3 regions of the Lysinibacillus sp. G1-3 genome follow, and region 2 is predicted to be linked to each of the others. Evidence: riboswitches for the same ligand, from Rfam matches in the RefSeq annotation. Region 2 holds a riboswitch; each other region holds the start of a gene.
What was found. A riboswitch is a leader RNA that binds a small molecule or an ion and turns the genes downstream of it on or off. The one in region 2 is predicted to bind S-adenosylmethionine.

Region 1 (5,405 bases), on a different contig from region 2:
AGAAAGGCTGAAATTTGATGATTCACTTGATTACAATCTATATCAGTTTCTTGTGAGGAATTCGCTACTTTAAAAAAGACTGCAGTCATTGTTAAACGTGAACGAATAACACTCTCACGCAAAATTTCAAAATAACCTTTCACCTCATGCTCTTGCATGATATCTTCCGCAACAATTAATTTATTCATTTGTGTTCACTCCAGTTGATGGAAGAAGCATTGTATTCTTCTTCATTATTTTTCTATCATTTTTTTGATTTATAAACACAACAACTATAGTAATAAATATGACTAAACAATTTCTATATAAAATTTTTGGTAAATCGATTACTTGTAAAATATTATTATATTTTTGCTATAAACTACAGAATAATACCTTCCCTGACAAAAAGTTATATTTTTCTGATAAAAGACAGCCTTTTTACAGTAAGAAGAAAGGGTATGTAATCTTTTAAACTACATACCCTTTCAAACTCAAAAAAACTCTATTTTATTCCAGCTTGTCGACTTATACTGCGATGGGAAGAGTGAAGCCAAACCCGGGGAAAGCGCCAACTCGGAGTGAAAATCAACTTTTAAAATTCTTTTAATAACAAGGAAAAAGGGTATGTAAGTTTTATACTTACATACCCTTATCGATAAATTTCAAATTATTTAACTGGTACAACTGAACCTTTCCATTCTTCAATAATGAAGTCTTGGATTTCTTTAGATTTTAATACTTCTATCAATTTTTTAATTTCTGGTTTTGTTTCATCACCAGCACGTACAGCTATAATATTTACATAAGGAGATTCTTTATCTTCAAGAGAAATTGCATCTTTCAATGGATTAATGTTGTTATCGATTGCAAAGTTCGAGTTAATTAAAACTGCATCGCCTTCATTATTTTCATACATTTGTACAAGCATTTCCGGAGCTGTATTTGCATCGAATTTGAAGTTTTTAGGGTTTTCTGCGATATCTTTTATTTCTGCTGCTGTTTTATCGACGCCATCTTTTAATTTAATTAAGCCCTTAGCTTCTAACAATGAAAGCATACGACCGTGGTCTGAAACTGAGCTAGAAAGTAAAATTGTTGCACCTTTTGGTAGATCCTCAAGAGATTTATATTTTTTAGAGTAAATTCCGATTGGTTCAATATGAATGGAACCAGCATTTACAAAGTCATAGCCATTTTCTTTCATGCTAAGCTCCAAGAATGGTAGGTGTTGGAAATAGTTTGCATCAAGTTCACCTGACTCTAAATGTTGGTTTGGTAATACATAGTCTTGATACGTTTCAATTTTAAGATCGATACCTTCTTTAGCTAAAGCTGGTTTTGCTTTTTCCAAAATAACCGCATGTGGTGTATTAGAAGCACCTATTGTTAATGTTACATTTTCTTTATTGTCTGATTTATCACCAGATGATGCGTTTGAGTTTGTATCATCTTTTTTACCAGCACCACAAGCAGCTAAAGCTAATACTAATACTGATAAAAATAATCCTGCTAATAATTTCTTCATTTTATTGCACTCCCTTTTAACTAATTTAAAATATGTTAGCGGTATAAAACCGAAATAACCTTTTGGATGTCCGTAGCGAGCTACGCTTTTTTTGTCATTAGCGCCTTTTTAGCGTTTATCTGTTTTGGCTGTAATTAAGTCGCCAATCCATTGAATAATAAATACTACTATTAAGATTAATATAGTCGCCATTAAAGTTACATCTTGGCGATTACGTTGGAAACCATCTAAGAATGCTAAGTTTCCTAGACCACCTGCACCGATAATACCTGCCATCGCAGTATAGCCAACAAGTGCTACAGCCGTTACAGTAAGACCAGAAATAAGCGCTGGTAACGATTCTGGAATTAATACTTTCCAAATAATCGTTGACGTTTTAGCACCCATTGAACGAGCCGCTTCAATAACGCCTTTATCGATTTCACGTAATGAAATTAATACCATACGCGCATAAAATGGTGCAGCTCCGATAATTAGTGCCGGTAAAGCCGCATCTGCTCCACGAATTGTGCCGAGTAAAAATTTCGTAAACGGAATTAATAAAATAATCAAAACGATAAACGGAATCGAACGGAAAATATTAACGATTGAGCCTGTTAAAAAGTTCACCAGTTTATTGGCCCATATTTGGTTAGGACTTGATAAAAACAATAAGATCCCAATTACTAATCCAAGTATAAATGTGATCACCGTAGAGATTGTTGTCATATACAACGTTTCATACGTAGCTTCCCACATTTTTTCCCAGTCAACATTCGGAAAGAGACTAGTTAGCATTGGCAATCACCTCCGTTTGTACTTCGACTGTATGCAAGTAGCTCAGTGCAGCTGCAACATTCGACTCTGTGCCTTCAATTTGTACGATAAGTGTACCGTACGCGCCATTTTTAGTTTGCGAAATATTACCATGTACTATACTTACTTCTACATCACACTGTTTCACAAGATGTGAGATGACAGGCTGTTCTGTTTTTTCTCCTACAAATATTAGCTTTACAAGTTGTCCATTAGGGTAGTTTGCTTTAATTTGTGCCACAGTTTCCTGTGTTTCCTTCGTATCTGTAATTTGAGAAACGAATTTTTTTGTAATGTCAGCTTGTGGCGCTTGGAATACTTGTAATACTTCACCACGTTCTACAATTACTCCAGCTTCCATAACCGCTACACGGTGGCAAATTTTACGAATAACATGCATTTCATGTGTGATTAACACGATCGTTAAACCTAGTCGCTCATTAATATCGACAAGTAAATCTAGGATAGCATCTGTTGTCTCCGGATCGAGTGCGGATGTTGCCTCATCACATAACAATACTTCTGGATCATTAGCAAGTGCACGAGCGATGCCTACACGTTGCTTTTGTCCCCCTGATAGTTGTGATGGATACGCTTTAGCACGTCCGTCTAAGCCAACTAATGTGATCAATTCTTTCACACGTGCCTCACGTTTTGCCTTTGGAACACCTGCGATTTCTAGTGGGAAAGCAATGTTTTCCGCAACAGTTCGAGACCAAAGTAAATTGAAATGTTGGAAAATCATACTGACCTTTTGTCTAGCATTTCTAAGCTTTTGCCCCTTTATGGATGAAAATTCTTGATTGTTAACCGTTACCGTACCTGATGTAGGCTTTTCCAAACCGTTTAACAAGCGAATCATTGTACTTTTACCAGCGCCACTATAGCCGATAATGCCATAAATTTCACCTTTATCGATAGAAAGGTTGACGTCTTTAACTGCTGTTAATTCGCCATTCGAGGTTTTGTATTTCTTCGTAATATTTTGAAGCTGAATCATAGCGAATTCTCCTTTTTTTTATCAATTGAGCCTCGGCATAATTGCGTCCGGAATCGACTTTGTGCTTGCACAAAGAAATCCTTTTCGATTCCATGACATCCGCCGGAGGCTTTAGGCCAACAAATGTTTTCTGTGCGAAAGCGTAGTGATAACGCAGCGGCGGCAACATGACGTTGGTCACTCAGTCGTTGCCACAGGATGTGACGTTCTTAGACTGAGTTCCTCTATTTCAGCGGGTGTTTCGGTGAAAGAAGTAAAAAAACCCCTTCAACTATAGACAAGTAGAAGGGGTCACGTAACTTATACGCTGAACCGTTCTCTCATCTTTCAAAGATAAAATCTTTGGGTGATTTGGCACCTTTTCACTTTGTGATGGTTGCCGGGCTTCATAGGGCACTTCCCTCAGCCGCTCTTTATAAGAGTTCGATATATTTATATTTTTTAGTATATTCGTACTTTACCACGTGAGTAAAGTTCAGTCAATTTATTTTTTTAACAATTCGTATAAATACGGTACGGATTGAAAAGCATAAACCTTTTCCGTCACTTTTCCGCCTTCACATACAAGTAAACACGGTACACTTTCGATTTTATTATCATAAGCGATTTGTTCGATAAAATTAATATTCGCTTTACCAACCTGTAGCTGTGGTAGCAATTGCTCAACAACCGACATCATTTTCGATGCAACTACACACGTTCCACACATTGGTGTATATAAATAAAAAGCAGCCTTTTCACCCGACTGGATAGCCACGTCCCACTGCTCTTTTGACCATTCTTCCATTTTTTTCACGCAACCTTACAAAATATATTCATTATGGATTGAGAAATGCGCACGAATTAAGATTGCCGCTAACACCTTTCTCGGAGTTGTCTCTACTTCCTTATATGTTGGCATAGTACGTAAATGCTCAGCCTCTGGATAATGTCTGTCCATTAATGCTCGTAGCTTATCACCCGATGTATCTGCATCAAAAAATGTATAAAGCTCACAGCCTTCATATGGATCAAGTAACTCTTCTAATTGATGCACACCAATTGTACCATTCGTGCAAAGTATTTTAACATGTTCATTTAAAATAGGTTCAATTTGAAGCTTATCCGAACGGCCTTCGACAATTAAGCATTTCCCCTCGAACATAACGCCACCCCCGTTTAGACATATCCCTTATCATTATTATATCAATAAATCTTGTCATTGATACTGTTAGACACCTATTGTTAAGGGAATATACTTGCATTCACCCTCATCCACTATGATGGCAGAATGGATGAAGATAATAAAAAACGTCGGTAGTTTCCGACGTTTTTCTAATCAATTATGCCTCGGCATAATTGTGTCTGGAATCGGCTTTGTGCTTGCACAAAGCCGATTCCGTGACATCCGCCGGAGGCTTTAACTTCTTTCAGCGGCTATTGGGACACCCACTGAAAAGTATCTTAATCAACATTCATCTCAACATCTAAAGAGGTAGGAGACTATTGCTGAAAGAAGTTAAAGGCTTGTCTTATAAGCTTGTCTTATTCTGCAATCATTTCATCGTATTGCTCAGCTGTCATAAGCTTTTCAACTTCTGATGCATCAGCAGGCTCTACAACGATCATCCATGCTTTTTCATATGGTGATTCATTAACGAATTCTGGGCTATCTTCTAAATCTGCATTTACTTCAACTACTGTACCTGAGATTGGTGCATATAATTCAGAAACTGTTTTTACAGATTCTACGCTACCAAATGGATCATCTGTTTTGATTTCGTCACCAACTTGTGGAAGTTCAACGAAAACGATATCTCCAAGTTCAGATTGTGCGAAATGAGAAATACCGATACGTACTTTTCCGTCTTCTACTTTAACCCATTCGTGCTCTTCAGAGTAACGTAAGTCTTTAGGTGTGTTCATGCAAAAACCCCTCCATAAATATGTAATATATTCACTTTCAGTGTGCCATACTTCTTCCATAAAAACAAGAATCAATTATGCCTCGGCATAATTGTGTCCGGGATCGGCTTTGTGCTAGCACAAAGAACTCTTTTCCGATTTCCATGACATCCGCCGGAGGCATTAACTTCTTTCTAAGAAGTTAATATCGTTATTTCC
Region 2 (5,405 bases):
ACTCCCTCCTACTCGATTGTATTCAAAGAGTAATGGATAGAACGTCGAGAATCGTGGATAGAAACCTTGAAATGATGGATAGAATGTTCAAAATCGTGGATAGAAACTCTGAAATGATGGATAGAATGTTCAAAGGCGTAGATAGAAACGCTGAAATGATGGATAGAACGTTCAAAATCGTGGATAGAGACCTTGAATTGATGGATAGAACGTTCAAAATCGTGGATAGGGTCACTGGAACGACGGATAGAACCTTCGAAGCGACGGATAAGATCACTGGAGCGACGGAAAGAATCTCCGAAGCGACGGATAAGATCACGGAAATGACGGAAAGAACTTGAAGCGACGGATAAGATCACTGGAGCGACGGAAAGAATCTCCGAAGCGACGGAAAGAACTTGAAGCGACGGATAAGATCACGGAAACAACGGAAAGAACCTCTTCGAATTAAAAAATAGAACACTCAAAGTTCATAAACAAAATCAAACAAAAACGCCGTAGAAATAGCGTATCTACGGCGTTTTTTTAATGAATTATGTAATCATAAGCATTTTTAGTGAGCAATGTAATCGTTACGATAATAAACAATACGCGAACAAAACCGCTACCTTTTTTAATCGCCATACGTGAGCCTACAAATGCACCGGCAATTTGAGCTACACCCATTAGTAAACCGTAGACAAAATGAATTTGACCTAAGTAGGCGAACATTAAAAGTCCTGCAAAATTACTTGCTAAGTTTAAAAATTTGGCATTTCCTGCTGCCTTTAAAAAATCAAAGCTGATTAATAAAAAGCTGAAAATTAAAAATGAGCCGGTTCCTGGACCAAGAAATCCATCATAAAAACCAATGCAAAATAACAATAGCATGAATAAAACTAAGTGCGTAAATTTTAAATTTTTGACCGAAGCTACTGAACCCCAGTCTTTTTTGAAGATTGTATAGACTGCAACCGCTGCAAGCATTATGAGCATAAGCGGTTTTAGTAATTCAGGGTTTATTAAATGTACTGTCCATGCACCAAAAAGGGATCCTATAAAAGCTAAAGGAAAGTATTTGATAACCGAACGTATTTCTAGCTGACCGGAACGATAAAAGGAAATGGTTGATGTTAAAGATCCCATTGTACCAGCTAGCTTATTAGTTGCTACGGCTGCTGCTGGATTTAAACCGGCAAACATTAGGGCGGGTAAGGCAATTAAGCCACCTCCACCAACGACCGCATCTACAAAGGCGGCTAAAAATCCAAAAGATATTAATAATATGACTACATTTAAATCTACTTCAAATAGCATGTTTACACCTCTTTAGATAGTTACTACTGAAATAGTAACTAAAATTCGCGGAGCTGTAAAGACTAATTTTTTCGTTGGCGTACCTTCATACCCTTCAATTATAATAGAGGAAATGGAGGGATTCGATGGAATTATTAATCGCCCAATTAAAAGAACTGGGATTCACAGAATATGAAGCTAAGGCCTATACGGCACTCGTACAAAATAGTCATGTTAGTGCCTATCAAGTAAGTAAAAACTCCGGTATCCCACGTGCAAGAATATATGACATACTTAATGGACTTGTTGAAAAAGGGTTAGTACTGAAAGAAGAAACGGCAGATCAAACGACATACTCTTCCATTCCAGTTGCTGTGTTTTTACAACAAATTGAGCAACGCTGGCAATCGAATTTCACGTCGATTAGTGATCAATTAGAAAAATTAGAGGTAAAAGAGCAGGAAGCGGAGCATAAGGTCGTTACGCTAAAAGGAAAAGGGGCAATCGTCAATTATTGTCAGTCGTTATTACAAAAAGCGGAGAAAAAAGTATTATTATCAATGTGGGAAGATATGTATGAAAAATTGCGAGAAGATATACATGAGGTCTCTCAGCGTATTCCGGTTCATGGCATTACATTGTATGTGGATGAAAATGTTGCATCGATTGACCAGCATCGCATTACTCAATATACGAGGAATGCTACTACGCCCCATTGGTTTATACTGTCTATAGATGGTCAAGAGATGATTTATGGTCACTCACCGTCCAATCAAGAAACGGCTTTTATAACAAATGACACAGTGCATATTTATTTATTAGAGGATTATATATGGCATGACGTGCTTGTCAATCGACTGTTAAAGCGCGATGATACGGAGCTTGGGGAATGGATTACAAAAGAACGTAAAGCCTTTTTCGTAGAGTGAAAATAATAAAAGAATCTACAAGCCATCATGTACAGATGGCTTGTAGATTCTTATTTTATGTTATATAAGATCTTTTATCTTAATAAAAAACTTTATCAACATTGTATTTAGCGCGGAATGTATTAACCGCGTATGTTTCGTAAATTTCACGTTCCATTGGATCATCTACTTCGTACACTTCAATTTTGAAAACTTCATCACGGTGATTTTTCATCGGTGACACATTGTCTTCGAAATGCTTTTTAATACGTTGACGAATCTTACGTGCTTTACCGACAAATAATAGTTCATTCTGTTCATTGTAGAATAAGAAAATGCCGCCATTTTCACGTGTGATTTTATGGAAATCAATAAAACCGAAATACGGTGTGATTGGTACATCACCTGGCTTTACATCTTGTTCGCGTTGGCGAATTACTAAATCTGGTTTTGGAAATTCAATTTTAATCAAACTATTCACGTTCCTCTCTGTTACTAAAGGTATATGTTAACATAATTACAGCTTGTTTACCATAAAATATATGGACTTAGCTTCAATATTAGTTTTAAACAAATTACATAATGACATGCATGGTTAATAACAAAATATTCTATGTATTGTTGATATTCTTAATTGTTCATGGTACAATTCTTTTTAATTAAATAATCTTATCAAGAGAAGTTGAGGGATTTGGCCCGATGACGCTTCAGCAACCTCTAACAAAAGTTAGAAAGGTGCTAATTCCAGCAAAGGATTTGTCCTTTGAGAGATAAGAGTGAACGTGGTAAACATCCTTCTCATTCTATCTCAAATGGAATGAGGGGGATTTTTTAATTTCATCGAAAAAAAGACTTTACGCAAGGCCTGTGTATGGAGACTAAGGCCAATAATGGGTTAACAGAGAGAAATATAAGAGAGGGGAATGCAAGATGCCAATTAATATTCCAAAAAACTTACCAGCTGGAGAACATTTACGTGAGGAAAAAATCTTCGTAATGGAAGAGGATAGAGCGAAAACTCAACAAATTCGTCCGTTAAATATCTTAATCTTTAATTTAATGCCAGAAAAAGAAAAAACAGAGCTGCAATTACTACGTTTATTAGGGAATACCCCATTACAAGTGAATATTACATTTTTGAATACTGCTACTCATGAATCGAAAAATGTTAGTAAATCACATTTACAATTATTTTATACGACGTTCGATCAAATTCGTCATCGTCGCTATGATGGCATGATTATTACGGGGGCACCAGTAGAAAAAATGCCATTTGAAGAAGTGAACTACTGGCAGGAAATTTCAGAAATTATGGACTGGTCCAAAACAAACGTAACATCGGTCCTACATATATGTTGGGGTGCTCAGGCAGCGTTATACCATCATTACGATATTGGCAAAATTGGGCTTTCTGCTAAATGCTCAGGTGTATATTCTCATGTTATTACGGATTTAACAGTGGATTTAGTACGCGGCTTTAGTGATTTGTTTACGGCACCACATTCGCGTTATACGTCTGTATCGATTGATGAAGTACGCAACCATCCTGATTTACGATTGCTCTCTTATTCAGAAGATGCTGGTGTTTTCATTGTGCAATCTAAAGACAATAAAAATATTATGATTACTGGTCACCTTGAATATGATGCAACAACTTTAGCGGATGAATATAGTCGTGATGTTGCGAAAGGATTAGATATTGAGGTACCAGTGAATTACTTCCCAAATGATGATCCAGGGAATGAACCGATTAATACATGGCGTGCCCATACACATTTGTTATTCTCGAACTGGTTGAACTACTATGTTTATCAAGAAACACCATACGAATGGGATTTTGTTGATCAAATTGAATATCATATTTAGTGCTATAGAAAAATGATGACCTTGATATTATAGGGTCATCATTTTTTCTTTTCTCATTTCCGTTCCGGTAGGGCACCTTCCTGGGGCGTCCGATGAGCCGCTTCGCTTTTGGTGATGAACAACACTGCTGTTAATTGTCTGGCGATTTTTTATTCTTTTCACTGTTTGGCGTATTTCCGGTATCGCTATCATTCTGTGTAGAATTTCCGGTATCGTTTTCACTTTTACTTTGTGTAGTATTTTCGGCATTATTATTACTTGCACTTTGAGCAGCATTCCCGCCATTGCTGTTACTATCACTTTGAGTAGAATTATCGATATTGCTACTATTTGCACTTTGAGAAGCGTTACCGCCATTGCTACTACTATCACTCTGTGTAGAATTTCCATTTTGATTTTGCGTACTACTATCACAATGCATCACATTTCCTTGATGACCATCGATTTTACGAATCTTCGCGACGATTAATAATAGGGAGGGTAATAAAATCATTATAATGAAGGATAATATTGGCCATATATCTCTATTGTAAATATCTGAATGAATAATATTCGGATGAAGAATTTGTGAAAGTCCAAGGATAATCATGCCGAGTGGTAAAATGAGCGGTCGATGATTTTTAATTTTACATATTTGTGCGATACCGATAACCGCAGCATAAAAATACATATAAGTTCTAATATAAATAGTGATAATCCACATGGCTGCCATAATCACTTCAATACGTTGTAAAAAGTCCCCAATTGAAATTCTTTGGGCTAATGCATAGCTTGGGAATGTTCGTGAAGCAGTATTTGCTGGGCCAAGGACAAGGATTGATAGTGTGATGATCGTGATTAAGACAATTCCTCCCAAAATTGCACCAATGTAAAAACCTTTTTGCGCAGATTTTTGGACGTTAACTGCGGAAGGGAAAATCGTTAATAATACGGCAAGGGGGAATGAAAAAAGACTTATAAATCGAATTATACTAAAGAATAATGATTTTTTTGGTGTTTCCATTATTGGCTGAATATTTTCAATCTGGATAGATGGTGCAATAAAAAGGACAAAGAAAATAAAAATTAATATAAATATTGCAAATAGTATTTCTGCAGAACGGGCAAAAACTTCAATTCCTAAAAATGTAGCATAAATAATGATAATACTGAACATAAATGCAAACGCCATCGTGGGTGTTTCTGGCATTATTTCTGTTTTCATGAAAATTCCAATGAAATATAATAATTCACCGGCTGAAAGTAAAGATATAATAGCAAAGCCGATTGCAGTGAATTTTCCGAAAAATCTACCTAATATCTTTTCATTAGCCTCTACAAATGTAAGGGTAGGTGTTTTATTTCCTAAAGCAACGA
Region 3 (5,405 bases), on a different contig from region 2:
CATCTCTTTTCAATATTGATATCCAGGAAGAAATTTATTTTACTGACATTATAAATTCAATAATGAAAGAAAAAAGTTGGGGATTAATTTCTGCGCGTTTAGGAAAAAAATCGAACATTAATGAGCTTAGTAAAGCAATTTGGTTTAATAAAGACATTAAAAACTTGCAACAGTTATTTAAGGAACAAGCTCCGAATTGGCAAGAAGCGAGAACAAAATTTAAAAATAAGTATAATGAATTAATTGTACATCGTAAGTCTATTGAAGATGCCATTAAAGAAGTTGAAAAGCACAAATAGAGCATACGTTACTAGAAAATGAACATGCATTAAATCAAAAAAAGCAAGACATTACTCAAAGTGAAGAGAAATTAAAAGTATTAAATGAAAATGAGCAAAATCTATATAATAGGTTACCTTGGCATAAAAAGATTTTTTCATTCTTATTTAAAAATGATTCACTATTTATTGAACTAAAAAATACTAAAGAAAAAATAATTGAAACGACAATTACGCATACAAGATTAAAAGAAGGATTCGTGGAATTACAAGCTCTATTAAATAGTTGTAAAATATCTTATCAAAAAACGAAAGATAATTTACAAAATAAATTAAATCAATTCAAAAAAAGTTCTGAAACAATACAACAACATAAGAAACGTTTCGGAAATAATTTTGCAGGAGACGAATTTTGGGAAAACATTCAAACTAATGAGAAATCACAATTAGCAGCTCCATGGACAGATAAAGAATTCGATATATTACGTGAGGAATTATTTTGTTATGCGTTAATGCTTCAAAAAGCATTTGTATTAAATTCTAAGGAAACTAGGCAAAATTTGAGTTGTCTTGTGAATATGTGGAAGGGGGTATTCACGGAGAAGGATAAAAATTTAGCATATGGACATTTATTAAATACATTATTTTTAGTTGTGCCAGTTGTTTCGACAACGTTTGCCTCGATTTCTACATTTTTAAATCATATTGATAAGAATGAATTAGGTACTTTAATTATAGATGAAGCAGGTCAAGCTACGCCATACTCGGCTTTAGGTGCCATTTGGCGTACGAATAAAGCTATAATTGTTGGAGACCCTTTGCAAGTGGAACCAGTAGTTACTGTCCCTAAAGAATTAATAAAGAGATTAGCGGATGACTTTAATATAAGTTCTGAATATCAATCATCCGAGCTTTCTGTACAGTTGTTTGCAGACAACTTAAATAAATTTGGCGGTTACAGAGAATATTTAAACGATAAAATTTGGTTAGGGTGTCCGCTTGTTATTCATAGGCGATGTTTAGATCCGATGTTTTCGATTTCAAATAATATTGCTTATAATGGTCGTATGTTTAAACAAACCTTAGGACCCAAAGAAGATTTGTTATTATTGCTTGAAAAATCTACATGGATTGATGTAAAAGGAGTCGAAGTAGGAGGTAAAGATCATTTTGTTGCTGAACAAGGAGAAATTGTGTCAGACATGGTGATGAAAGCTATTATACTTCAAAAAGGATTACCGAATTTATATATTATTAGTCCATTTAAATCGGTTGTGTCGAGCATTAAAAGAAACCTAAAGTTGATGTTGAAAAGTAATCTTAGAGAGCTAAACTTTGAAATGATTGAAGAATGGGTAGATCGAAGTTGTGGTACTGTTCATACTTTTCAAGGTAAAGAAGCTAACGAAGTCATTTTTGTTCTTGGTTGCGATGCAAAAAATGGCATAAGGGCTGCAAATTGGGTAGGTTTGAAACCTAATATTCTAAATGTGGCTGTAACTAGAGCAAAATATCGATTAGTCATTATTGGCGATGTGGATTTATGGAGCAAAGTACCTTATGTTGATGATGCAATAAAAGCGCTGAAGAATAACTAAAAAAATATTTATGAATAGCCTCAAATAAAAAATCCAATTGTTTTGATTAAATTCTTTTCAAAACAATTGGATTATTTCAAGATAATCAATATTTTTAAAGTTACATCGCCACTTTAAAGTGATAAAGTTTAGGCTTTCTTTGGTCTCGGGTATCCAATAAGGATAGCAATAGCCCCGCAAATCCCTATCAAAATCGGGTAGAAAGAATACTGCAGCATACTAACTGGCGATATTCCGGCTACGCTTGCGGCTGCTAGGAATTGGGCTCCGTACGGCAGAAGCCCTTGAGTTGTACAGGAGAAAATATCTAAAATACTTGCGGATTTTCTTGGCTCAATCCCATACTGGTCAGCAATATTTTTTGCAAGCGGGCCAGCAATTAAAATAGCAACTGTATTATTGGCCGTAGATAAATTAGTTAGGCCCACAAGGCCGGCAATCCCAAATTCGGCACCTTTTTTTGATTTAATTCTTCGTGTGGCAAGGTGAAGTAGGAAGTCAATTCCTCCGTTAAGCTTAATAATCTCCACCATTCCAGCTATTAAGATTGCAAGAAATGCCATTTCATACATGCCTGACATTCCTTCGCCAATCTTTTGGAAAAGGTCCATTAACTGATAGCTACCATCCGCTAAGCCAACAGCCCCGGCCAGAACAATTCCAAATGCAAGAACAAGGAAGACATTCATTCCAATTAGCGCAAAAATAATAACCAATACATAGGGAACAATTTTTACCCAACTATAGCTTAAATGCTCTACTTGTGCCGCGGTTTCGCCCATTGTGATAACTCCTAAAAAAATGCTTGTTGCAACAGCTGCCGGCAACACAATCCAAAAATTCACCTTAAATTTATCTTTCATTTGTACGCCTTGTGAACGAACGGCAGTAATGGTTGTATCTGAAATAAAGGATAAATTATCGCCAAACATCGATCCGCCAACAATCGCTGCCATTACTAAAGCCATGGAAAAGTCGGTATGCTCACTGATCCCAACTCCAATTGGCGCCAGTGCAACAATTGTTCCTACCGATGTACCCATTGATAGGGAGATAAAGCAAGCGATGATGAACAAGCCTACGACAAGCAGGTTTTGCGGAATGACTGACAAAGCAAAGTTAACAGTGGAATCCACTGCCCCCATGCCTTTTGCTACCTCTGAAAAGGCTCCAGCTAATAGAAAAATAACAACCATCAGCATGACATTTAAATTTCCAGCGCCTTTACAAAAAATATCAACCTTATTCGAAAACGATTCTTTTCGATTCATTGCCAGAGCCACAGCGCCCGAAATGGCAATGGCTACAATAACAGGGAATGCATAAAAATCACCTGTAATAACCCCTGAACCAATAAATAAAACTAAAAAAACAACAAATGGGATTAGCGCCCATGGATTTTCTTTCTTCATTGTTCTACCTCCAAAAATTAAAAATGGATACGTCTTTGTCCATTTTCCTCTAAAAAAGACCTCTTCTTGAAAACAAGAAGAGGTCTTATATCTATAAAACACTCCTCTTATCTATCAAGCCTTTGCTTGCTGGATTTGGCACAGTAACTTACTCACAAAGTTCCGCTGCCGAGATTTCATAGGGCCAGTCCCTCCATCTCTCTTGATAAGAAGAAAAACATATTATTTTTTGCACAATAATGAAATATTATAATAAAACATCTATATTTGCAACTTATTTTTAATCAATTTCAAAAAGGTCATCTGTTTTAGGCTGTTTCAGTAAATAAAGAGAAGCTTTTCGCGAAATTTAGTGTCTTTAATTTTTCAAAGCTAATATTATCCACCTAATAATGGATTTTTTTGACAATGTTATAATCGTGAATTATAGTAAAAATACAATATTTAAATAATATTAAAATTGAAATGGAACGTTTCTTGAAACTAAGGGTGAATATATGAGTAATTTTATTGTTATGCAAAATGCTACACACGAGGAAGAAATTATCGGGGGATATATGTGGTCCCCGCAAAAAAATAAAAGTGGAAATAGCAATCATGCGTACGAACGGATGGCTACAATTAAGGCTGGTAATAAAATTTACAGCTGTTATGATCAAGCGATTCGAGCGGTAGGTATAGCAACTTCAGATTGTTATATTGCAGAACAACCGCATGAGCTGCAGGAAAAAAATCTATGGTCAGATGAAGGTTATAAGGTGGATGTAGATTACACAATTTTAGAACATCCAATTATGATTAGAGATGTTTGGGGAGATATGGAATCTGATCGTCCGCAAAAATATTCAGCCTTTCAAGAAAATGGACGAGGAAATCAGGCTTATTTATTTCCTTGTCCTGAAGCTTGGGCTAGCTTGTTTGATAGTTTTCTTAATGAAGATATCCCTGAAGTAGAAGTAGAACTAATAGAAGATGGTGAAATTAACGAGGAAACGTTTGCTACTTCTAGTTACGAGCAAGGAGAGTCTAGAGTTAATAATAAGATAGCGGGCAGTACAAAGAAACGGGGTCGAGTGGTAAGTCAAGACCAGCTACAAAAAGACTTGAAAAAGCGTAAAAAAATTGGTGATATTGCAGAGCAAAAAGTATTTGAATATGTGAAAAAGAAAGTAATAGAAGTATTCGGTGAAAAATACGGAGATCAGGTAGAGCATGTAGCGCAAACACAAGGTGATGGATTAGGATACGATATTACAGCATTCGATTATTTACAACCACAGACTCCTCCAAAACCAATAAAAATTGAAGTGAAGGGTACAACATCAACAAGTACAAGCGCAGTCTATTCAATTACTTATCCTGAATTGGAAAAGTTCATTCTGTATAAGGATGAAATTTGGCTAGTACGGGTATATGGTGTAGGCAAGAATAGTAAGATGAAGATGGAAATAGATAATGACTTTAGTAGTTATAACTCTGTAAGTGATTTGTTGACACGAAAATATGCATATATTCCATCAACAATTGATGTATATGGCACTCGAGTGGAGAGCAATAAATGAATTATAAAACTAATAAAAGATAAAAAATGCTTTTATGTCAGAATCTGTGGAAGGTTTTGTCCGATTTTTAAATTCTATAAATTGAGGGTAACGTTCTAATACTTTCTGATTGATTTCTTTAACAGACGAATCTTGAAGAAAAGACAAATTTAAAAAACTCAATAGATATGGTAGGAACGACCAATACTATTGAGCTTTTTGTATTCAGCTTTTTAAACTTTAAAAGGTAGAGATTAAATTTCGTTAATCCCACGCTCTATTAATATGGCATAATCTTTAATAGAGGTTTTATACTATAATGAAGATTTTAACATTCCTGAAATTCTGTATACTTAGTCTAAAATAACTGCTAAATTATTTTTATCGACTTTACCATTTAACGTTAAAGGTAATTTATTTAATTCAACATAATAAGACGGTACCATAAAATCAGGCAAAAATTGCAGCAAGTATTCTTTTAATTCTATGGCAGAATTTTGCTCATTCATCACGATATAAGCCGTTAGATATTTATTTTTATTTTTATTTTCTCTTGCAATAACACAAGCCTCTTCA

Region 1: linked by a shared signal. The riboswitch ahead of ACVYAD_RS16885 (methionine ABC transporter ATP-binding protein) and the one ahead of metA (homoserine O-acetyltransferase MetA) in region 2 are both predicted to bind S-adenosylmethionine.
Region 3: linked by a shared signal. The riboswitch ahead of ACVYAD_RS16545 (Na+/H+ antiporter NhaC family protein) and the one ahead of metA (homoserine O-acetyltransferase MetA) in region 2 are both predicted to bind S-adenosylmethionine.

What each region holds. Positions count from the first base shown of each region.
Region 1 is NZ_JBWHYQ010000015.1:101,468-106,872, reverse strand. Features, by position in the region: gene ACVYAD_RS16900 (response regulator) at 1-188, opposite strand, end outside; gene ACVYAD_RS16895 (MetQ/NlpA family ABC transporter substrate-binding protein) at 650-1,507, opposite strand; gene ACVYAD_RS16890 (methionine ABC transporter permease) at 1,616-2,284, opposite strand; gene ACVYAD_RS16885 (methionine ABC transporter ATP-binding protein) at 2,274-3,302, opposite strand; SAM riboswitch class I at 3,620-3,724, opposite strand; gene ACVYAD_RS16880 (thioredoxin family protein) at 3,787-4,089, opposite strand; gene ACVYAD_RS16875 (toprim domain-containing protein) at 4,105-4,446, opposite strand; gene gcvH (glycine cleavage system protein GcvH) at 4,827-5,207, opposite strand; gene ACVYAD_RS16865 (arsenate reductase family protein) at 5,398-5,405, opposite strand, start outside.
Region 2 is NZ_JBWHYQ010000002.1:287,834-293,238, reverse strand. Features, by position in the region: partial or broken gene ACVYAD_RS03360 (hypothetical protein) at 1-341, shown strand, start outside; gene ACVYAD_RS03355 (TSUP family transporter) at 526-1,296, opposite strand; gene ACVYAD_RS03350 (TrmB family transcriptional regulator) at 1,422-2,204, shown strand; gene ACVYAD_RS03345 (nucleotide excision repair endonuclease) at 2,284-2,655, opposite strand; SAM riboswitch class I at 2,850-2,960, shown strand; gene metA (homoserine O-acetyltransferase MetA) at 3,114-4,049, shown strand; gene ACVYAD_RS03335 (GerAB/ArcD/ProY family transporter) at 4,180-5,405, opposite strand, start outside.
Region 3 is NZ_JBWHYQ010000015.1:30,117-35,521, forward strand. Features, by position in the region: gene ACVYAD_RS16535 (AAA domain-containing protein) at 1-299, shown strand, start outside; gene ACVYAD_RS16540 (DEAD/DEAH box helicase) at 539-1,876, shown strand; gene ACVYAD_RS16545 (Na+/H+ antiporter NhaC family protein) at 2,005-3,288, opposite strand; SAM riboswitch class I at 3,393-3,500, opposite strand; gene ACVYAD_RS16550 (protein NO VEIN domain-containing protein) at 3,786-4,850, shown strand; gene ACVYAD_RS16555 (non-ribosomal peptide synthetase) at 5,183-5,405, opposite strand, start outside.